DNA from 3 places in the Enterococcus sp. AAFC-DPL-5146 genome. Region 1 is predicted to be linked to each of the others. Evidence: predicted binding sites of a transcription regulator. Region 1 holds the regulator's gene; each other region holds the start of a gene.
The links. Region 1 encodes CtsR, which represses protease genes until heat stress. Its sites were predicted from a motif close to TTGGTCAAAAAAGGTCAAANA; they were not measured.
Positions count from the first base shown of each region.

Region 1 (10,161 bases):
TGGTGTTGATTTGAAAGACGCTTTCGGGTGTCACTGATGGATGGACCCGCGGTGCATTAGCTAGTTGGTGAGGTAACGGCTCACCAAGGCCATGATGCATAGCCGACCTGAGAGGGTGATCGGCCACACTGGGACTGAGACACGGCCCAGACTCCTACGGGAGGCAGCAGTAGGGAATCTTCGGCAATGGACGAAAGTCTGACCGAGCAACGCCGCGTGAGTGAAGAAGGTTTTCGGATCGTAAAACTCTGTTGTTAGAGAAGAACAAGTAGGAGAGTAACTGCTCTTACCTTGACGGTATCTAACCAGAAAGCCACGGCTAACTACGTGCCAGCAGCCGCGGTAATACGTAGGTGGCAAGCGTTGTCCGGATTTATTGGGCGTAAAGCGAGCGCAGGCGGTTTCTTAAGTCTGATGTGAAAGCCCCCGGCTCAACCGGGGAGGGTCATTGGAAACTGGGAGACTTGAGTGCAGAAGAGGAGAGTGGAATTCCATGTGTAGCGGTGAAATGCGTAGATATATGGAGGAACACCAGTGGCGAAGGCGACTCTCTGGTCTGTAACTGACGCTGAGGCTCGAAAGCGTGGGGAGCAAACAGGATTAGATACCCTGGTAGTCCACGCCGTAAACGATGAGTGCTAAGTGTTGGAGGGTTTCCGCCCTTCAGTGCTGCAGCTAACGCATTAAGCACTCCGCCTGGGGAGTACGACCGCAAGGTTGAAACTCAAAGGAATTGACGGGGGCCCGCACAAGCGGTGGAGCATGTGGTTTAATTCGAAGCAACGCGAAGAACCTTACCAGGTCTTGACATCCTTTGACCACTCTAGAGATAGAGCTTTCCCTTCGGGGACAAAGTGACAGGTGGTGCATGGTTGTCGTCAGCTCGTGTCGTGAGATGTTGGGTTAAGTCCCGCAACGAGCGCAACCCTTATTGTTAGTTGCCATCATTCAGTTGGGCACTCTAGCGAGACTGCCGGTGACAAACCGGAGGAAGGTGGGGATGACGTCAAATCATCATGCCCCTTATGACCTGGGCTACACACGTGCTACAATGGGAAGTACAACGAGTCGCTAGGCCGCGAGGTCATGCAAATCTCTTAAAGCTTCTCTCAGTTCGGATTGTAGGCTGCAACTCGCCTACATGAAGCCGGAATCGCTAGTAATCGCGGATCAGCACGCCGCGGTGAATACGTTCCCGGGCCTTGTACACACCGCCCGTCACACCACGAAAGTTTGTAACACCCGAAGTCGGTGAGGTAACCCTTGTGGAGCCAGCCGCCTAAGGTGGGATAGATGATTGGGGTGAAGTCGTAACAAGGTAGCCGTATCGGAAGGTGCGGCTGGATCACCTCCTTTCTAAGGAATATTACGGAAACTTACACATTCGTCGATACTTTGTTCAGTTTTGAGAGGTTTACTCTTATAAATAGAGAATAACCGTTGGTTATTTTTCTTATTATATGTTTCTCTCAAACGAATTGTTCATTGAAAACTGGATATTGAAGTAAAAAAGTAATCAAAACAAACCGAGAACACCGCGTTGAATGAGTTTTTTAATTAAAATTGTTCGAAGCTTATTTTATTGGTGACGCCTCTATCGCTAGAGAAACGAACCAAACAAAACCGATCGTAAGATCGTAAGGTTAAGTGAATAAGGGCGCACGGTGGATGCCTTGGCATTAGGAGCCGATGAAGGACGGGACTAACACCGATATGCTTTGGGGAGCTGTAAGTGAGCTATGATCCAGAGATTTCCGAATGGGGAAACCCAGCATCTTTTATAGGATGTTACTTTCCAGTGAATACATAGCTGGTTAGAGGTAGACGCAGAGAACTGAAACATCTAAGTACCTGCAGGAAGAGAAAGAAAATTCGATTCCCTGAGTAGCGGCGAGCGAAACGGGAAGAGCCCAAACCAACAAGCTTGCTTGTTGGGGTTGTAGGACTCCGTTGTGGTAGTCTGTCAAGATAGTCGAAGGACTTGGAAAGGTCCGCTAAAGAGGGTAATAGCCCCGTAGACGAAATGTTGGCAACACCTAGGAGGATCCTGAGTACGGCGGAACACGAGAAATTCCGTCGGAATCCGCGGGGACCATCCCGCAAGGCTAAATACTCCCTAATGACCGATAGTGAACCAGTACCGTGAGGGAAAGGTGAAAAGCACCCCGGAAGGGGAGTGAAATAGATCCTGAAACCGTGTGCCTACAACAAGTCAAAGCCCGTTAATGGGTGATGGCGTGCCTTTTGTAGAATGAACCGGCGAGTTACGATTGCATGCGAGGTTAAGTTGAAGAGACGGAGCCGCAGCGAAAGCGAGTCTGAATAGGGCGAATGAGTATGTAGTCGTAGACCCGAAACCATGTGATCTACCCATGGCCAGGTTGAAGGTGTGGTAAAACGCACTGGAGGACCGAACCCACGTACGTTGAAAAGTGCGGGGATGAGCTGTGGGTAGCGGAGAAATTCCAAACGAACTTGGAGATAGCTGGTTCTCTCCGAAATAGCTTTAGGGCTAGCCTCGGAATTAAGAATGATGGAGGTAGAGCACTGTTTGGACTAGGGGCCCATCTCGGGTTACCGAATTCAGATAAACTCCGAATGCCATTCATTTATATCCGGGAGTCAGACTGCGAGTGATAAGATCCGTAGTCGAAAGGGAAACAGCCCAGACCACCAGCTAAGGTCCCAAAATAACTATTAAGTGGAAAAGGATGTGGGGTTGCACAGACAACTAGGATGTTGGCTCAGAAGCAGCCACCATTTAAAGAGTGCGTAATAGCTCACTAGTCGAGTGACCCTGCGCCGAAAATGTACCGGGGCTAAATAGTTTACCGAAGCTGTGGATTACACCTCTGGTGTAATGGTAGGAGAGCGTTCTAAGGGCGTTGAAGGTCGATCGTGAGGACGGCTGGAGCGCTTAGAAGTGAGAATGCCGGTATGAGTAGCGAAAGACGGGTGAGAATCCCGTCCACCGTATGACTAAGGTTTCCTGGGGAAGGCTCGTCCGCCCAGGGTTAGTCGGGACCTAAGCCGAGGCCGATAGGCGTAGGCGATGGACAACAGGTTGATATTCCTGTACCAGTTGTTTTTGTTTGAGCAATGGAGGGACGCAGGAGGCTAAGGAATGCATGCGACTGGAAGTGCATGTCCAAGCAGTAAGTCTTGAGTAGAGTCAAATGCTTTACTCTGTACGGACAAGCTGTGATGGGGAGGGAAATAATAGTACCGAAGTTCCTGATGTCACACTGTCAAGAAAAGCTTCTAGTGAGAAAACAACTGCCCGTACCGTAAACCGACACAGGTAGTCGAGGAGAGTATCCTAAGGTGAGCGAGCGAACTCTCGTTAAGGAACTCGGCAAAATGACCCCGTAACTTCGGGAGAAGGGGTGCTGACTTCGGTCAGCCGCAGTGAATAGGCCCAAGCGACTGTTTATCAAAAACACAGGTCTCTGCAAAATCGAAAGATGACGTATAGGGGCTGACGCCTGCCCGGTGCTGGAAGGTTAAGAGGATGGGTTAGCTTCGGCGAAGCTCAGAATTGAAGCCCCAGTAAACGGCGGCCGTAACTATAACGGTCCTAAGGTAGCGAAATTCCTTGTCGGGTAAGTTCCGACCCGCACGAAAGGCGTAACGATTTGGGCACTGTCTCAACGAGAGACTCGGTGAAATTTTAGTACCTGTGAAGATGCAGGTTACCCGCGACAGGACGGAAAGACCCCATGGAGCTTTACTGTAGCTTGATATTGAGTGTTTGTACCACATGTACAGGATAGGTAGGAGCCGATGAACCCGGAACGCTAGTTTCGGTGGAGGCGCTGGTGGGATACTACCCTTGTGTTATGAACCCTCTAACCCGCACCGCTTATCGCGGTGGGAGACAGTGTCAGGTGGGCAGTTTGACTGGGGCGGTCGCCTCCTAAAAGGTAACGGAGGCGCCCAAAGGTTCCCTCAGAATGGTTGGAAATCATTCGCAGAGTGTAAAGGCAGAAGGGAGCTTGACTGCGAGACTTACAAGTCGAGCAGGGACGAAAGTCGGGCTTAGTGATCCGGTGGTTCCGCATGGAAGGGCCATCGCTCAACGGATAAAAGCTACCCTGGGGATAACAGGCTTATCTCCCCCAAGAGTCCACATCGACGGGGAGGTTTGGCACCTCGATGTCGGCTCGTCGCATCCTGGGGCTGTAGTCGGTCCCAAGGGTTGGGCTGTTCGCCCATTAAAGCGGCACGCGAGCTGGGTTCAGAACGTCGTGAGACAGTTCGGTCCCTATCCGTCGCGGGCGTTGGAAATTTGAGAGGAGCTGTCCTTAGTACGAGAGGACCGGGATGGACTTACCGCTGGTGTACCAGTTGTTCTGCCAAGGGCATTGCTGGGTAGCTATGTAGGGAAGGGATAAACGCTGAAAGCATCTAAGTGTGAAGCCCACCTCAAGATGAGATTTCCCATTTCTTTAAGAAAGTAAGACCCCTGAGAGATGATCAGGTAGATAGGTTGGAAGTGGAAGTGCAGTGATGTACGGAGCGGACCAATACTAATCGGTCGAGGACTTAACCAAAGAAACGAAATAAAAAAGTTTTTCGGAAGCTTTGATTACTACTTCAATCCAGTTTTGAGTGAATAATCACTCAACTTAATAGTAACAACACCCAGTGTGGTGGCGATAGCGAGAAGGATACACCTGTTCCCATGCCGAACACAGAAGTTAAGCTTCTTAGCGCCGATTGTAGTGAAGGGTTTCCCTTTGTGAGAGTAGGACGTCGCCACGCTAAAGTGTTGTCTTGGAGGTTTAGCTCAGCTGGGAGAGCACCTGCCTTACAAGCAGGGGGTCGGCGGTTCGATCCCGTCAACCTCCATTTTTTGAGCCGTTAGCTCAGTTGGTAGAGCATCTGACTTTTAATCAGAGGGTCGCAGGTTCGAGCCCTGCACGGCTCATAGAAATATTTTGCGGGTGTGGCGGAATTGGCAGACGCACTAGATTTAGGATCTAGCGCCTTACGGCGTGGGGGTTCAAGTCCCTTCACCCGCATTTTTAGTCTCGTTTCATAACTAGGCAAATACGCCGGCTTAGCTCAGTTGGTAGAGCATCTGATTTGTAATCAGAGGGTCGAGGGTTCAAATCCTTTAGCCGGCATCCAAATTGCGGAAATAGCTCAGTGGTAGAGCACCACCTTGCCAAGGTGGGGGTCGCGGGTTCGAACCCCGTTTTCCGCTTAGCTTGTTCTTTTCGCCGGGGTGGCGGAACTGGCAGACGCACAGGACTTAAAATCCTGCGGTGAGTGATCACCGTACCGGTTCGATTCCGGTCCTCGGCATTAGTAATGTAGCACCCATAGCTCAACTGGATAGAGTGTTTGACTACGAATCAAAAGGTTAGGGGTTCGACTCCCTTTGGGTGCATAGTTAAAATGTTTGACTGCGGATTAGAAGGTTCAAAGAACTTGATTCCTTTTAAGCGTTTAGTCTTTTTTTATTATTATAGCTACGGGAAGTAGCTCAGCTTGGTAGAGCACTTGGTTTGGGACCAAGGGGTCGCAGGTTCGAATCCTGTCTTCCCGATTTTTAGAACAGAGTAATTACTCTGTTCTTTTTTGTTTAATCGTTAATGATAAACATTAGATATCCAAACATATTTATCTTTTCTTATCAAATTGGGCATTCTTCTTTATTAAACACTTGAAATTATGTATAATTAAGGTCAGTATTAGTCAAGGGAAAAGGATGAGTGTGATGAGTAATCAAAATACTTCAGATTTAATAGAAGCGTATTTAAAGAAGATTCTTGAAGAAAGCAGTAAGATTGAAATTCGTAGAGCGGAAATGGCTCACTTATTCAATTGTGTTCCTTCCCAGATTAATTATGTAATCAACACGCGTTTTACAATTCAACGTGGGTACTCTGTTGAAAGTAAACGTGGTGGTGGCGGCTATATCAGAATCGCAAAGGTACAAATTTCTGATAGTGACCAGTTGTTAAAACAAATCGCCCAATTTACAGGGAATGAACTCTCAGAAAAAGATGCACTGATCTTTGTACAGAAGTTGTATGAAGAAGACGTAATCACGAAAAGAGAAGGAAATATTATGTTGTCTGTACTTGGAAAACAAGTATTGGGCAAAGCAGGATCTGATGAAGATTATTTACGTGCTCAATTGATGCATTCATTTTTAGAACGTTTGAGTTACGAGGAGGAATGATAGTATGGACGAATTATTTACAGAAAGTGCCAAGGCGGTTTTAGCTATTGCACAAGAAGAAGCAAAATATTTTAGGCATCAATCCGTGGGCTCAGAACATTTATTGTTAGCTTTGGTGTTGGAGCCAAACGGAATTGCTGGGAAAGCTTTGCGCCAGTTAAGCGCAGATAAAAATGATATCCGTGAAGAGATTGAACATTTAACTGGATATGGAACGGTTAAAGGATATCCTAAAGGTGCATATTTACCTTATTCTCCTCGTGCAAAACAAGTTTTTGCTTATGCTGGTGATGAAGCTAAACGCTTAGGAGCACCTAATATAGGAACAGAACACATTTTACTGGGATTATTAAGAGATGAAGATATACTAGCTTCCCGTATTTTATTGAATTTAGGTTTAAGTCTATCAAAGATGCGTCAATTAGTAATGAAGAAAATAGGAGTTACTGATCCACAAATGAGCGGTAACGTTGGGCGTCGTCGCAATAACCAAGCTCAAAAATCAGCTCCTAAAGGAACACCAACGTTAGATTCTTTAGCACGTGATTTAACAAAATTAGCACGTGAAAACGATTTGGATCCTGTCGTTGGACGTTCACAAGAAGTTAGACGTTTAATCCAAATATTAAGCCGCAGAACTAAAAATAATCCTGTTTTGGTCGGAGAACCTGGTGTTGGTAAAACAGCAATCGCAGAAGGTTTAGCTCAAAAAATCGTCAATGGTGAAGTACCTGAGGATATGTTGGAAAAACGTTTGATGATGCTAGACATGGGTGCCTTAGTTGCTGGCACGAAATATCGTGGTGAGTTTGAAGATCGTTTGAAAAAAGTGATTGATGAAATTTATCAAGATGGACAAGTGATTTTATTTATCGATGAATTGCATACTTTAATCGGTGCGGGCGGTGCAGAAGGTGCGATTGATGCATCTAATATTTTGAAGCCAGCTCTTGCTCGTGGTGAACTGCAAACGATCGGTGCAACAACACTAGATGAGTACCAAAAATATATTGAAAAAGATTCTGCTTTAGAACGTCGTTTTGCTCGAGTGCAAGTTGATGAACCGACGCCTGAAGAAGCAGAGGAAATTTTAAAAGGTCTGCGTTCCCGTTATGAAGAACATCATGGGGTAGAAATTACTGACGATGCCTTACATGCAGCAGTTCATTTATCGGTACGTTATATTAATTCTCGTCAATTACCTGATAAAGCTATTGACTTGATGGATGAGTCGGCTGCAAAAGTTCGTTTAGATTTAGCCGATGAACCTTCTGAAATCAATAATTTGCGTTTGGAAATTGCTCGTTTGATTCAAGAAAAAGAAGAAGCAATCCAGACTCAATCTTTTGAAAGTGCAGCAAGGTTACGCCAAAAAGAGAAAAAATTGGCTCGAAAACTAGAAAATATTCTAATGTTGGAAGAAAAAGAAGCATCGGGCTATGGAAATCGTGTTACTGAGCAAGATGTCGCAAATGTTGTTTCACAATGGACAGGTGTTCCTTTACAACAGTTAGAGAAAAAAGAAAGTGAACGTTTACTGGAATTAGAAAGTATCTTACACCACAGGGTTGTTGGACAAGATGAAGCTGTTCAAGCTGTTTCACGTGCAATTCGACGCGCCCGTAGTGGGTTAAAAGATCCAAACAGACCAATTGGTTCATTTATGTTCTTAGGCCCAACAGGTGTTGGTAAAACGGAGCTTGCGAAAGCTTTAGCTGAAACAATGTTTGGCAGTGAAGATTCTCTTGTCCGAGTGGATATGTCAGAATTTATGGAAAAATACAGCACTAGCCGTTTGATTGGTTCGCCCCCAGGTTATGTTGGGTATGAAGAAGGCGGACAATTAACTGAAAAAATCCGTCAAAAACCATATTCTGTTATCTTGTTAGATGAAGTAGAAAAAGCACATCCAGATGTATTTAATATTTTATTACAAGTATTAGATGATGGTCATTTAACTGATTCTAAAGGACGTAAAGTTGATTTTAGAAATACGATTTTGATTATGACTTCAAATATTGGTGCAACAGCGATTCGTGAAGAAAAAAATGTCGGGTTCAATGTGAAAGATTTGACGAAAGATTACGATGCGATGCAAAAACGGATTCTGGAAGAATTAAAAAAAGCTTTCCGTCCTGAATTTTTAAATCGTGTCGATGAAACAGTAGTCTTCCGCTCGCTAGATCAAGCTGAAATTCACGAGATTGTGAAAATCATGAGTAAATCAATTGTTCAACGTTTGAGAGAACAAGATGTCAATGTGAAAATCACAGCAGCTGCAATTGAAGTAATCGGCAAAGTTGGTTTTGATCCTGAATATGGTGCAAGACCGATTCGAAGAGCACTACAAAAAGAAGTGGAAGATCGTTTAAGTGAAGCGCTACTTTCTGGTCAGATTCATTTAGGCGATAAAGTGACAGTTGGGGCAAGCAAAGGGAAGATAACCTTGAATGTTAAATCACCTAAACAAGAACCAGTCTTACAATCCGTTTGATTATAACTATCGAAATACCGAAGCAGTGTTAAATCACCTGCTTCGGTATTTTTAATTTTAGGGAAAATAAAAAAGAATAGAGGAGCTGATTTGTGAAAAAAGTTCGTTAAAATAAAGAGAGGCTATTGGAAAGTTTGTGAACCTGTGCTACTATAAAACAGTCGTTAGAAGGCTACAAAAATAAAAAAAAGTGCCAAATAATTTTAGTTGAATGAGCGATTTAAGCTACTTAGCTTTATGAACTAGCATCTCGGAAAAAAAGACAAAATTTGCCTGTGACTAAAAGTGTCATATTTCAACTTTTACTATCATTTAGTCGATGCTAAGCTTGTGTATTCAGTTTTAAAATTATCTAGATTCAAGGGATGGACAACCTGTTCAGCCTTTAAGGGAGGATACAAAATGATTGAACTTATTGCAACTGCTGAGTCCGTCGAACAAGCAGAGGCGTTGTTAGCAGTAGGGGTGGACACTTTATATATTGGAGAAGAAATGTTTGGGTTACGCTTGCCAATATCGTTTTCTCGTGAGGAACAGCGAATGATTACTGAAAAGGCTCATGAAGCTGGTAAAAAAGTCACTGTTGCACTAAACGGGATTATGCATCCAGAAAAGATGAAGCAAGTTCCGGAATATTTAACGTTTTTAAAGGAGATTAACGTAGATCAAGTAACGGTTGGCGATCCAGGTGTTGTGTTTGTAATGCAGCGGGATAATATTGATATTCCTTACATCTATGATGGTGAAACGCTAGTGACTAGCTCCCGTCAAATTAATTTCTGGGCGAAACGTGGATCGGTTGGAGCCGTGTTAGCACGTGAGGTTCCCTTTGAAGAAATGAAAGCCATGAAAGATAATTTGATGGTTCCAGCAGAAATACTTGTATATGGCGCCACATGTATTCATCAATCAAAACGACCTTTACTGCAAAACTACTATAATTTTACAAAAAGTGATGAGTCAGTCAGTAAAGAACGTGGTTTATTTATATCTGAACCGAAAAAAGAAGAAACACACTATTCTATTTATGAAGATAGCCACGGTACACATATTTTTGCGGACAATGATGTAAATTTAATCGGTGAACTTGGCAAACTACATGAACATAATTACACAAAGTGGAAACTCGATGGAATCTATGCACCAGGTCAAAATTTTGTAGAAGTAGCTAAATTATTCGTAGATGCAAAAGAACAAATCAAAGCGGGTCTTTGGTCGAGTGAGCATGCTCAAAAATCAATCGAACAAATCGAAGCATTACATCCAGAAAATCGTGGATTAGATATTGGATTTTTTGATTTAGATCCAGATGAGATAAAATAAGGAGAAAAAACATATGACAAACGAACGAACATTGAAGCGTCCTGAGGTCTTAGCACCAGCAGGGACGCTAGAAAAACTAAAAACAGCCATTCATTATGGTGCAGATGCCGTTTATATTGGCGGGAATGCTTACGGATTACGCAGTCGCGCA
Region 1 is NZ_CM177103.1:2,893,596-2,903,756, reverse strand. It holds rRNA gene AC4BB2_RS13275 (16S ribosomal RNA) at 1-1,356, shown strand, start outside; rRNA gene AC4BB2_RS13270 (23S ribosomal RNA) at 1,642-4,553, shown strand; rRNA gene rrf (5S ribosomal RNA) at 4,649-4,764, shown strand; tRNA gene AC4BB2_RS13260 (tRNA-Val) at 4,779-4,851, shown strand; tRNA gene AC4BB2_RS13255 (tRNA-Lys) at 4,858-4,930, shown strand; tRNA gene AC4BB2_RS13250 (tRNA-Leu) at 4,943-5,024, shown strand; tRNA gene AC4BB2_RS13245 (tRNA-Thr) at 5,057-5,129, shown strand; tRNA gene AC4BB2_RS13240 (tRNA-Gly) at 5,138-5,209, shown strand; tRNA gene AC4BB2_RS13235 (tRNA-Leu) at 5,225-5,310, shown strand; tRNA gene AC4BB2_RS13230 (tRNA-Arg) at 5,322-5,395, shown strand; tRNA gene AC4BB2_RS13225 (tRNA-Pro) at 5,481-5,554, shown strand; gene AC4BB2_RS13220 (CtsR family transcriptional regulator) at 5,726-6,193, shown strand; gene AC4BB2_RS13215 (ATP-dependent Clp protease ATP-binding subunit) at 6,198-8,687, shown strand; gene AC4BB2_RS13210 (peptidase U32 family protein) at 9,090-10,010, shown strand; gene AC4BB2_RS13205 (peptidase U32 family protein) at 10,024-10,161, shown strand, end outside.

Region 2 (7,029 bases), 1.0 Mb from region 1:
CGTGAACAGCACCTTGTTCATGTCTTGTTAAAATATGAGGAATATCTTTATCATACAATGCATCATATAAAGGAAGGACTGCTCCTCCAGGATATCCAAAAATCATTTCTACCTCTTGCTTTAGCAATGCATCAATCAAAATTTTTGAGCCAGTTTTCATTTTTTTCTGTTGTGCCATGAGCTTCCCTCCTCTAGTCTAGCAAATCTTCTGGAATCTGCATGATTCCTCCTGTATGAGCTGAAGTCACCAACGCCGTATAACGAGCTAAATATCCTGTTTTTACTTTCGCTTTAAATTTTGGCAGTTGATCATTTCTTTTCGCTAATTCTTCATCTGAAACATTTAATTCTAATGTACGATTTATTAAATCAATCTCAATTTCATCCCCATCTGCAATCAGCGCAATCGGACCACCAGCAGCAGCTTCTGGAGAAATATGTCCTACAGCGATTCCTCGAGTAGCACCTGAAAAACGGCCATCGGTAATTAAAGCAACATCTTTTCCTAATCCCCGGCCAACAATACTAGATGTTGGTGCTAACATTTCCGGCATACCAGGTCCACCCTTTGGTCCTTCATAGCGAATAACTACAACATGACCTTTTTTCACGGTATGATTATCAATCGCCGCAACAGCTTCATCATGAGAACTGAAACAAATTGCTTTTCCTACAAATTTCTTAATTGATGGATCAACACCGCCAACTTTGATTACGCTGCCTTTGGGTGCAATATTTCCATAAAGGATTGATAATCCGCCAACTGGACTGTATGGATTTTCTTTTGGATGAATAACTTCTTCATTTTTGATTACCGCATCTTGAACATTTTCTCGAATCGTTTTTCCAGTAACAGTAATCCGATCTGGGTGAATGGCATCTCCTAAATCAACGAGCTCTTTCATGATTGCTGGAACACCACCAGCCTCATGAACATCATGCATTGAGTAAGCTGATGATGGCGCAATTTTAGAAAGATAAGGAACACGTTCAGCAATTGCATTTACTTCTTCTAAGTTATAGTCGATCTCAGCTTCATTTGCGATTGCTAATGTATGCAACACTGTATTTGTGGATCCTCCCATTGCCATGTCTAACGCAAAAGCATCATCAATCGCTTCTTTAGTAATGATGTCACGTGGCTTCACTTGATTTTTTACCAAATCCATCAAATGAAAAGCTGACTTTCTTACTAATTCTCTACGTTCATCTGAAACAGCCAAAATCGTACCATTTCCAGGAAGTGCCATCCCTAATACTTCCATCAAGCAATTCATGGAATTCGCTGTAAACATGCCCGCACAAGAGCCGCAAGTCGGACAGGCATTTTGTTCCATGAAATTAAATTCTTCTTCAGTCATCTTGCCTTCTTTAAATGTTCCAACTGCTTCAAACATTGAAGAAAGTGTCGTTGTATGACCTCTCGGATCGACACCAGCTTTCATTGGACCACCAGAACAGAAGATTGCAGGGACATTAGTGCGCACACTTGCCATTAACATCCCAGGAGTGATTTTGTCACAGTTTGGAATATAAAATACACCATCGAACCAATGTGCATTGATAACAGTCTCCGCAGCATCTGCAATGATTTCTCTACTTGGTAATGAGTAACGCATACCAATATGCCCCATGGCAATCCCATCATCTACACCAATCGTATTAAATTCAAATGGAATTCCTCCGGCTTCACGAATCGCTTCTTTGGCCACATCTGCTAACTCTCTTAAATGTACATGCCCAGGAACAATATCAATATATGAATTACAAATCGCTATAAAGGGTTTATCCATATCTTTGGCATTTTTCACTTGTCCAGTCGCATAAAGTAAACTTCTGGCGGGTGCAGCTTCAATTCCTTTTTTTATTTGATCACTACGCATGTCTCATCCACTCCAATTCGGTTGTCTTCAGAAGAAATTAGTTTTTAAACTTCTGGTTCATGTTCTTATTTATTCCGCTAACCTCTTTATAATACTTTCTACAAAAAAAACATCCCATCGAAAGAATGGGATGTCTTAGTAAGAACCCCATCTACCAAAGACAAACAGGACTCAAACATCTGCGAAATTTCTCAGTGTTCTAAGTCCTACACATTAAAATAATGACTAATACGTGATTGTTGTTTGTCTTTTTCATGGCAATGGTCTCCTCGTATAAAAAATCTGTAAAGATTAAAATAGCATGTGATAAATAAAAGCTTTTGTTAACTATATACCTAATAAATGAGAATGTCAATAAAATTTGGCGAAAAGATTCAGAAAATTCTAAATAAATAAGTTTATCTTTTATTACTTAATGTTCATATTGGTGGAATTATAGCTAGTAATTAGAAAAGTCCATAATAAAAAACTACTGATACTCATGAAATAGAATATCAGTAGTTTTTCAGTTTTGTTGGAAATAGTATAAAGGTTTGTGCGTTAGACGTTTCATCTGTCTTTTTTTATCCTCTATAATCGCAAGTAACTCATCAGAAAAATTTTCTAAAATTACTCGTCCGCCTTTATAGGTACTTCCTCCCATTGAAATCACTTCATCTGGTGTTAAGATAACTTTTCTATGAGTGATTTTTTTGAAGAATTCTTCTATTAAGTATGTGGGCAAATAAAAATTATTTTGCGCAGAAAAAGACTCTAAGTAGATAAAATCATCAATACTAATATAACAGTCATCCATAGATACAAAATTCACGGACTTCTCCACATAAATCTCTCTTTTTTGCAAAATTTCATTGATCTTTTTATTTAATAAATTCAAACTTTCTATTTCTTTGACAAAATGCTCTAATTCTCGATAACGTACAGCTTTGCGTTCTTCATAGCTTACACGTAAAGCTACACCAACTGATACAATAACAGCACCAATCAAAACGCCTGTTATACCTGCAATAAAAACAACCATTTGGATTCCCTCACTCTTTTCGTTCTTGTTTTTTTAGTATAACATACTCTTTTACAAGGACAAAAAAATATGATAAAAATTTTTCGACTCTAATAAAAAATATAGCCTTTTGGTTATTATAACTTTCATAAAATGTTAGATGGTAAAGCTTACTCTTCTATTTGATGATATAACATAACGGTAATTATATTGTATCATCAGAAGTGAGGAAGTTTGAATGGGGAAAAAAGTTGTTAAATTAGATTTTGAAGATGTTGTTATTGCCAATGAGGACGGTAGTACAACAAGAGCATTGTACGAATGGTTTAATTTCAAACCAGAGATTGGTGACATTGTAGATGTATTTGAAGATGGCGATGAGTTAATTATCCATAAAGTCGAAAAAACATCAGAAAATCTACAAGATAAAATCAACATCAATATCGTAAATGAAAACAACAATACACAAGCCGTTGGGGGCTATGTGCAACATGGTCAAGTAGTAAACAAATGGATTTATTTTATATTAGCATTTTTCCTGGGCGGAATCGGTGTTCATAAGTTCTACTCTGGTTTTACTGGAAAAGGTATCATGTATCTAGTATTTTGTTGGACAACGATTCCAGGTATTATTGCATTTTTCACATCAATTGCTACTTTACTTAAACCTGCAGATCAAAATGGTAATATTGTGGTAACTTCATAATCATTATGTCAAAGCCTTAAGAATTCTTAGGGCTTTTTTTGTTCAACTCAAGACAAGATCAAGCTAGTTTAAATATAATAAATTTCTCCTACTATAAAAATTCATTTATAAAGATTTTTATCCTCAATTTAGGCATTAAAGTTGACCTTTATTGACCAATAAAGTATACTTTTTTTAAGCATTAAGATATGCTTTGTGATAAAATGATTTGAAGAGTTTTTTATATAGGAGGAATATACTATGAATTTAATACCAACAGTCATTGAACAATCATCTCGTGGAGAAAGAGCCTATGATATTTATTCACGATTATTAAAAGATAGAATTATTATGTTAAGTGGTCCAATCGACGATAATGTGGCTAACTCAGTGATTGCCCAATTGTTATTTTTGGATGCACAAGACTCTGAAAAAGACATCTATATTTATATCAATTCACCAGGTGGAAGTGTTTCTGCAGGATTAGCAATTTTTGACACCATGAATTTTGTTAAAGCGGATGTCCAAACTATCGTACTTGGAATGGCAGCGTCTATGGGAAGTTTCTTATTAACTGCTGGTACAAAAGGCAAACGTTTTGCATTACCAAATGCGGAAATCATGATTCATCAACCCCTTGGTGGTGCTCAAGGTCAAGCAACTGAAATCGAGATTGCAGCAAAACATATTTTAGACACTCGCGATCGTTTGAATAAAATTTTAGCAAAACGCACTGGTCAACCACTTGAAGTCATCGAACGAGACACAGATCGTGACAACTTTATGACAGCTCAACAAGCGAAAGAATATGGTTTGATTGATGAAGTAATGGAAAACAGCAGCTCTTTAAGTAAATAATAGAAAATGCCTAAAATTTTAGGCATTTTTATTTATACTGGAGACAAAAAACGCTACACTTAGGATAGAAGCAATGAAAGGATGGTATTAAAATGGATATTTCAATTATCGATGCTACAAAAGTTACTACTAAAAATGGTCTAATTATTGGGAAAGACACCGCTCCTGTAAAAATGGTTGAATTTATGAATGTTCGGTGCCCATACTGCAAAAAATGGTTTGAAGAATCGTTTGACTTATTGAATACCTATGTCAACGATGGTAAAGTACAACGAATCATCAAACTTTTTGATAAAGAAAAAGAAAGTCTACAACGTGGGAATGTGATGCATCATCATATTGACTATGATTTACCTGAAAAAGGATTGATGAATCTAAAACAAATGTATGAGACTCAAGATCAATGGGGAAATCTTTCTTTAGAAGATGTGGCAGTTTTTGCAGAAGATAATTTACAGTTAGCTAAAAAGGAAGAACCTGCAGTCGTGACATCTGTTATCACAGAAGCTGAAGCAGCAAATATTAAGTTTGTACCAACGATTGTGATTGGTGAGCATATCTTTGATGAGTCTGTAACTAAAGAAGAGTTAATCTCTTATTTAAACGTAAAATAAATAAATGAGATGAGGCTTAATTAGCTTTGTCTCATTTTTTATTTTCATTTAACTTTTTCACATATTACCTAAAATTTTAACTTTCCTTAAAAATAAGATTGTTTTAAATCTGATATGATTAAGTTATAATTGTATTAGATATGATTACTCACCTTAAATCATACAAAAATAAAAAACAGGAGAAAAATATGTTAAACAAATACATGTTATTGACAAAAAAATGGGCAATAGAAAATAGATACTTACTGCTTATGACAATTTTTATTTATCAAATGGCTATTTTATCTATAGGAATAATAAATTTCCCTTATCTTGATGATACTGCCAGACAAATTACTGGAGCTACTGACTTTGCAAGAAGTTATTCCCGTTTGGGCAGTGAAATTGCTTCTTGGTTCGTTCAAGGAAGCAGACACTTAACAGATCTTGGATTAACTACTCATATTATTACAGGACTTATTTTATCTGCGGCTAGTATCATTGTCGTCTATTGTTTAAATAACAAAAAACTAGAGGTATTTCCCCTGATTGTTTCAACAATCATCGGTTTAAATCCTTGGTTTTTACAAAGTGTGAGTTTTAGGTTTGATAGTCCATATATGGCATTAAGTATTTTGTTCTCTGTTATTCCATTTCTTTGGTGGGAAAAAAAATCAAAAACTTTCTTTGTATTATCTATTATAAGTATTTTTTTCATGTGTAATACTTACCAAGCTTCTTCTGGTATTTACATTATTATGGTATTAGCGCTTTCTTTAAACGAAATTCTGTCTAATGAAAAACACCATAAAACATACCAAAAAGTATTTTTATCCGCATTGGCATATATTATTGCTATGGTTATTTATGTTTTCGAAACAAAACTTAATCCTCAATTATCTAGTCGAGGAGAACATGTTGTAATCGCCCATATAAAAGATATTCCTAAAACTATTTTAACTAATAGTCAAATGTACTTGAATCAAATATTAGACCAAAGTACAAAACTTTGGCTAGCTCTTTTTATCATTTTAATGCTTTTATTTGTGATAACTAGTATTCTAAATTCAAAACTACATTTCATCAAAAGCATAAGTTTTGTTGCATTGTATTTAATTTTAGCATCTGTATTAAGCTACGGTGTATTTTTGATTTTTCCTGAAAAATTAGCATTGGTGGCGCCGCGGTATGCTTATGGATTTGGTGTATTTTCTTCAATAACAATTATTTTACTTCTAAATAAATTGAAATTATCATCAAATTGGATACGTTTAACAACAAAAATATTTGTTTGTTTCTTTTGTTATTATATACTTTCTTTTCCTTTTGTTTACGCGTCTACACTTCATTATCAAAAAGAAGCATTTGAAAAACAAAGTCTTATCTTGGCTGGAGATTTAAAAAATTTAATAACACCTGATACAATGGCTATTTATTCTAAATCACTCTTTAAAGACTCTCCTATTCTGATCAATTCAGTGAGGAATTTCCCTATTCTTAAAGAAATAGTTCCATCAAATGCAGAGGTCTATTGGCCAAATCAGTTATGGTTTAAAACCTACACAGGAATGGAGATTACTATTAATCAACTTAATCCTAAAACCTTCAAAAAAAATCCTAGTGAATTGAAATTTACTGATTATTATTATGACATCTACGAGAGAAACAATGATTTATATATTTTTCCAAAATAAAGTAATGGCAAGTCAAGTTAAGGTTCAATTCCTTTTAATTTGACTTGCCATTACTTCATTTTATGAGATACCGAACGTTTAATCCATCATATTCATCAAAATTATTAGATAAACATAATAAATGATTCATAAATCACACACTTTTTTCTCTCAGTTTATCAGCGAACTCATTAATTTTACGAATTCGATGGTTAATTCCTGATTTTGAAATAGCGCCGGAAGGAATCATCTCTCCTAATTCTTTTAAACTAACTTCTGGATATTCCAAACGTAATTCAGCAATTTCTTGTAGTTTATCAGGCAAAGCCGTTAACCC
Region 2 is NZ_CM177103.1:919,479-926,507, reverse strand. It holds gene ilvB (biosynthetic-type acetolactate synthase large subunit) at 1-178, opposite strand, end outside; gene ilvD (dihydroxy-acid dehydratase) at 192-1,883, opposite strand; gene AC4BB2_RS04190 (hypothetical protein) at 2,389-2,904, opposite strand; gene AC4BB2_RS04185 (TM2 domain-containing protein) at 3,122-3,589, shown strand; gene clpP (ATP-dependent Clp endopeptidase proteolytic subunit ClpP) at 3,830-4,426, shown strand; gene AC4BB2_RS04175 (DsbA family protein) at 4,519-5,040, shown strand; gene AC4BB2_RS04170 (glucosyltransferase domain-containing protein) at 5,229-6,713, shown strand; gene whiA (DNA-binding protein WhiA) at 6,847-7,029, opposite strand, start outside.
Region 2: the regulator CtsR is predicted to act here: its motif matches at 3,728-3,748, upstream of clpP (ATP-dependent Clp endopeptidase proteolytic subunit ClpP).

Region 3 (7,029 bases), 850 kb from region 1:
CAGCTACTCTAAAAATAGAAGAGGCTGCATTGACAGGTGAGTCTGTTCCTGTTGAAAAAGCAATAGCTGTTTTGCAAGGAACAGCAGATGATATTGGTATTGGTGACCGCATCAATATGGCCTACTCAAACAGTAACGTTACCTATGGTCGAGGAATCGGTGTGGTTGTTGGAACTGGAATGAATACAGAAGTCGGTAAAATTGCCGGTATGCTAGCTAACGAACAAGAAACAGAAACACCATTAAAACAAAATCTAAACCAATTAGGTAAAATGTTGACGATTGCGATATTAGTAATCGCCGCAGTGATGTTTGTTGTAGGGATGATGAACGGTCGTACATGGATTGATATGTTATTAACGTCTATCTCATTAGCCGTTGCAGCGATTCCAGAAGGATTACCTGCAATCGTTACAATCATTTTGGCTTTAGGAACACAAAAAATGGCCAAGAAAAACGCAATTGTCCGCAAACTTCCTGCTGTTGAAACATTAGGAAGTACAGACATTATCTGTTCTGATAAAACAGGAACATTAACACTAAACCAAATGACCGTTGAAGCACTATACACTGATAATAACGTAGCACCAGCTACTGCAGATGTATCAATGGATAATATGGCATTAAAAATTATGACATTTACGAATGATACAAAAATTGCTCAAGACGGTACGTTGATTGGTGATCCCACCGAAACAGCGTTAGTACAATATGGTTTAGACCATGGCTTCAATGTAACTGAAAAAGTTGCAGCTGAACCTCGCGTTGCTGAAATTCCATTTGATTCAGATCGTAAATTAATGACAACTGTTCACCAATTAACAGATGGAAAATTCCTAGTTTCTGTAAAAGGTGCACCAGATGAGTTATTGAAACGTTGTAATCAAGTCCTATTAAATAATCAAACAACAACTTTAGATGAATCAGGACGCAAAGATATTTTAACGAACAACACAAAAATGGCCAAACAAGCTCTACGTGTGTTAGGAATGGCCTACAAAATCGTTGATGCAGTTCCTGGTGAAATGGATTCTGATTTAGTCGAAAAAGATTTAGTATTTGCTGGACTTGTCGGCATGATTGATCCAGAACGTAAAGAAGCGGCAGAAGCGGTTAAAGTTGCTAAAGAAGCTGGTATTCGTCCAATCATGATTACCGGAGACCACAAAGACACAGCAGAAGCAATTGCTGCTCGTCTAGGAATCATCAAAGAAGGTGACGATGATGCGGTCATTACAGGTGCTGAATTAAATGAGTTATCTGATGAAGCATTTGCTAAAGTCGTTGGACATTACTCTGTTTATGCACGTGTATCACCTGAACATAAAGTACGTATCGTAAAAGCTTGGCAACAAGAAGGAAAAGTAGTTGCAATGACAGGTGACGGTGTGAATGATGCGCCAGCCTTGAAAGCAGCAGACATCGGTATCGGAATGGGGATTACTGGTACAGAAGTATCAAAAGGCGCCTCTGATATGGTCTTAGCTGATGACAACTTCTCTACAATTATCGTCGCTGTTGAAGAAGGACGTAAAGTCTTCTCTAACATCCAAAAAACAATTCAATACCTACTTTCTGCCAACTTAGGGGAAGTATTAACATTATTTATTGCAACAATGTTAGCTTGGGACACCTTACTACCAGTTCACTTATTGTGGATCAACTTAGTAACAGATACATTCCCAGCGATTGCTTTAGGTGTGGAACCAGCAGAACGTGATGTTATGAGCCATGCACCTCGTGGGAAAAAATCAAACTTCTTCTCTGGTGGTGTTTTGAGCAGTGTCATTTATCAAGGGATTACACAAGGTGCATTGACACTGATCGTTTACAAAATGGCAATCGAATTCCCAGCACATACAGCAGCCAATATGCCAAACCTATCTGCAACGGCTTTATATGATTTACAACATGGAGATGCATTGACCATGGCTTTTGCGACATTAGGTTTGATTCAATTGTTCCATGCCTTTAACGTGAAATCTATTTACCAATCAATCTTTAAAGTTGGTTTGTTTAGAAACAAATCATTCAACTGGGCAATCTTGGTATCGTTCCTACTATTAGCAGCGACGATCTTGATTCCAGGCTTCAATGACTTGTTTAGCGTAACATCTTTAGATGCTTACCAATGGGCAATAGTTGCCGGAACATCATTTGCGATTGTTCCTATTGTGGAAATCGTGAAGTTTGTTCAACGTAGAATGGGTAAAATCTAATACAATTTATTTAGAAAAATGAAAAGTAGAAATGTGTCTTTAGATGCATTTCTACTTTTTTATTGGTATAATTTTTACTAGATTCAAATTATATTTTTTAAGGTCAAAACAAGTCAAAAAAGTGGACAAATTTTCAGATTGCGGTATTATTAATATAGACATTTAACTTTACATGTTAAATGATTTTATTCAGCTTGTATGTTATCTAGCTGCATGGGTCAGCTTTTTCGTAAAAAATAGAACCGAGCCCATTCTGCTTTTAAAAATAAGGAGGTCACTAGACATGAACTATTTAGATGAAAATGAAGAAACAGAAGAAAAACAACAACCAAATGCCTTTATGAAAAAACTTTTTGAAGAACGAACAATTTTGATTTACGGTGAAATCAATCAAGATTTAGCCAGAGAAGTCACTTCTCAATTGCTTTTACTAGCAGCAATGGGAGATGAACCAATCAAGATTTTTATTAATAGCCAAGGTGGACACGTTGAAGCGGGTGATACAATCCATGATATGATTAAATTTGTAAAACCAGAAGTTATTGTGATCGGTACTGGTTGGGTTGCAAGTGCTGGAATTACAATTTATCTAGCAGCTGATGCCAAGAACAGATACAGCTTGCCAAATACCCGTTATATGATTCATCAACCTGCTGGCGGTGTTCAAGGACAAAGTACAGAAATCCAGATCGAAGCGAAAGAAATCATCCGCATGCGTGAACGTGTGAACCGTTTGATTGCTGAAGCAACAGGTCAAACCTATGAAAAAATTGCTAAAGACACAGACCGTAACTTTTGGATGTCTGCTGATGAAGCGAAAGATTACGGCATGATTTCTAAAATCATCAAAACAAGTGACGAAATCAAATAAGATTAAGAAACTGCAAACAAAGCCGTTTGCAGTTTTTTTTGACTTGAAATTAAGGATTTGCAGATAGTCCTTGTCATGTGAAGGTGAAAAAGTTAAAATTAAGTGATTACTAAAAGAAAGTAGGAAAGATAGTGAAACCAAACTTAGGATATTATGTTCAAAAAATCAATGATATTGTAAAAGAAACAGAAGAAGTCGGAGAAAAAATGAACGACTACTACGAAGAAGTACGTAAAGCAATTGATGAAGGAAAGGTGACTGAGCTAGCTCCTGAAAGAATCGCTGAAATTCAACGTATTTTTCAAGATGGGACGAAAGAGTATACAGCGATGTTGGAGAAAGTCACGCAATTACGTCCGCCAGCACGTGTAATGGGGATTCATAAAAAATTCGAGCGTTCATATATCGAATATTTAGCTGGATGTAATGAAATGATTTTATCTTTAGATCCAGAAAAAGGTGTAGATGTTGATTTATTCAACAACTCTGAAGAAAAACAAGACAAAGCAACTGACGATATTTCGTTTGCAATTACACGAATGAGTAATCTTTTGTTAAATAAATAAAAAGATAAACAAAAAAATGACTAAAAAAAGGAATGCTTAATTTTGTTTTAATGTTATTTTTAGTAGACAAAAGAAAAATTGTGTTGTATTATATGTTCATACCAACAACAACCTTTTTATTTTTCATTTTACTCTTATTGAGTAATACTCCTTTTCCATCGGCCTTTTCAGCCGGTGGTTTTTTATTTTTCAAAAATCAACATATTATAATTTCTATGATAATATATTTATTCTATTTATTTTTAAATAAAGAAAAGTTATTTTATCTATTTGTATTCTATTTTAATCGGACAGATTATTTGCTTGTTTTTTTAATTAAAAGTGAGAAATATAAAAAGTCTAATCCAACGTGAATAAGCGTTGGATTAGACTTTTTAAATAATAACGTAAGAGCTCTATCAATTTTCTACATTACGGACATAGTCATCAAAATACTGAACAAGGTCAGATTTGATCTTTTGGTACTCTGCTTCTGTGTATTCACGTTCTTCGATTGTTCCATTAAAAAATGGAATTTCCAACTCTTCGCGTAAGCGATCTACTACTTCGCTTTGATCCATTTGGGCACCTTCTTTACGTGTTGTCTACTCTATTATAAAACATTAAATTCATTCGTCAACTGCTCAAAATAATCTTGCATAGCTGTTAACTTATTATAAAGTAGGGCGCTATCATCATCTTCAAGGAAGAAGAGCTGTTTTAATTCAAAATAAAAATCTTCAAAAGCCTTGAAGAATGAGTGTACTTGTGGTGCGTTCAACTCACTATTACTAAAGTAAAAAACACGTACACTATGATAATAGGTGAATACTTCATTCATATTCAAAAGGATTCGAGTATCCTCAGAATGCGTACGACTAGTAACAAGATCATATAAAGATAAACTCTTTGTGTGAATTTCAGATAGATAAGACAAAAGTATTTCCACTTTTTCATTACTTGCTGACATTAAATCGACCTCCAGTTTTCCTAATTATAATAAAAAATAGATAGAAAGAGAAATGGGACACCCTGTTTTACTTAAAAATTTATAAAAAATGAAAATAAAAGGAAAAAAGTTGACAAAAAAATAAGTTTATTTTAATATTGATTTCAATAATAAAACTCAGTGAAAAGAAGAGTACACAAGCAGACATTTAAACCAAGCTGAACGAATTTATTTTTAGCTGGAACTAGAGAGCTTTCATTTGGTGAAAGAAAGTAATGAACACTTGTCGAAAATGATCTTAGAGAGGAAAAATCATATTGATTTTTACGGCAGCCACCGTTAACAAAGCACCAAATCAAGAAGAAATTCTGCGTTTGGGTTGAGATGGAAGTTGTTTCCAATAAAGGTGGTACCGCGACAGTCGCCCTTTACTAGCATATTGCTAGTAGGGGGCGGCTTTTTTAGTTCCTTTTTAATGAGAATAAATAAAAAGAGGTGGTCATTATGCAAGAAGATGACATGTGCATCAGTAAGGTAAAAAAGATAAATAAAATAAAAAACAGAAAAGGAATGAAGCATAATGACAAACACTAACTATCAATTCGAAACGATCCAAATCCACGGTGGACATACACCGGATAAAGAGACAAATTCAAGGGCTGTTCCGATTTATCAAACAACTTCTTATACATTTGACGATACGCAAGATGCAGCTGAAAAATTTTCGTTATCTAAAGCAGGAAACATCTATACCCGGATTACAAATCCTACAACAGCAGTTTTAGAAGATCGTTTAAACGAATTAGAAGGTGGTGTCGGAGCTGTAGCAGTAGCATCTGGAACGGCTGCTGTTACTTATGCAATCCAGAATCTTGCAAGTAGTGGTGATCACATTGTCTCGGCTTCAACGTTGTATGGTGGAACCTTTAATTTATTTGCCCATAAATTGCCAGAGTTTGGCATTACAACAACTTTTGTTGATCCAGATCAGTTAATTAATTTTGAAGAAGCCATCAAAGAAAATACAAAAGCGATTTTTGTAGAAACAATTGGAAATCCTATCACGAACGTGGCAGATTTAGAAGCGATTGCAGAAATCGCCCATAAACATGAGCTTCCATTGATTGTCGATAATACTTTTGCAACAGCCTATTTAAATCGTCCTTTTGATTTTGGTGCGGATATAGTTGTGTATTCAGCAACAAAATTTATTGGCGGACACGGTGTGGCTTTAGGCGGTGTCATCATTGATTCAGGCAAATTCAATTGGGCAAATGGTAAATTTCCTAAATTAGTTGATCCAGATCCAAGTTATCACGGACTTTCTTATACAAAAGACGTGGGAGCCGCAGCGTATATCACTCGTTTAAGAGTTTCTTTATTACGAGATACAGGAGCCGCAATTTCGCCATTTAATAGTTTCTTATTGATTTTGGGTTTAGAAACATTATCTTTGAGATTAGAACGTCATGTAGAAAATGCTCTGACTGTTGCGAAATTTTTGAATAAACACCCGAAAGTTCAATGGGTCAATTACCCGGGTTTACCTGATAATAGTTATCATCAGCTTGCAGCAAAATATTTACCTAAAGGCGCAGGTTCAGTGTTTACTTTTGGTGTGAAAGGTGGAGCCGAGGCAGGGAAGAACTTAATCAATCATGTCGAACTATTTTCACTCTTAGCTAATGTTGGAGATGCAAAATCACTGATCATTCATCCTGCTTCAACAACACATTCTCAACTAAGTGAAGAAGAATTAAACGCTTCTGGAACTTCACCAGAATTGATTCGTCTATCAATTGGAATTGAGAATATTGATGATATTCTGAAAGATTTGGAACAGGCATTAGAAAAAATATAGTAAAAAGGTGAACAAAACGTTTATATGTTTTGTTCACCTTTTTTGTTCTATCTCCTCATTTGACACTTGTTTTTTTCTTTTTGCAAAAGCCTCAACTTTATGACGATTTCCACAAATTTTCATTGAGCACCATTTTCTACGTCCTGTACAATCCATAAAAAGTAATACACATTCTGGATTAGTACAACGATGCAGTTTATGAATATCATCATTAATAAATAAAATTTGACTTTCTTAAAAAAATTCCCATAAAACTATTGACTTTGATTTGAAAGTTCTGTATCTTTAACATTATAGTTTGAATTATCCAAAAATTCTGACAATAAAGGATGTTGAAGATGATGAACAAGCAGACAACGACAATTACATTCTTATTATTACTGAAGGACTCATCACACTGATTTATAGAAACTAGCTGAAGCACAGCTTTTTCTTATCAGAGGTTGAGAGTCCTGTTTTCGCATTGCATGAACGGGATGACCAGACATCCCATATTCGTGGGATGTTTTTTTATTGCAAAACACAGCGACTGCTTGCAGAGCTGATGTTGCGCAATACTTGGCGAACGAAGAGAGAGAAGTCTC
Region 3 is NZ_CM177103.1:2,049,508-2,056,536, reverse strand. It holds gene AC4BB2_RS09425 (cation-translocating P-type ATPase) at 1-2,219, shown strand, start outside; gene AC4BB2_RS09420 (ATP-dependent Clp protease proteolytic subunit) at 2,503-3,090, shown strand; gene AC4BB2_RS09415 (hypothetical protein) at 3,222-3,656, shown strand; gene AC4BB2_RS09410 (hypothetical protein) at 4,055-4,216, opposite strand; gene AC4BB2_RS09405 (hypothetical protein) at 4,249-4,605, opposite strand; T-box leader at 4,756-5,016, shown strand; gene AC4BB2_RS09400 (O-acetylhomoserine aminocarboxypropyltransferase/cysteine synthase family protein) at 5,165-6,445, shown strand; gene AC4BB2_RS09395 (CGNR zinc finger domain-containing protein) at 6,479-6,640, opposite strand.
Region 3: the regulator CtsR is predicted to act here: its motif matches at 2,319-2,339, upstream of AC4BB2_RS09420 (ATP-dependent Clp protease proteolytic subunit).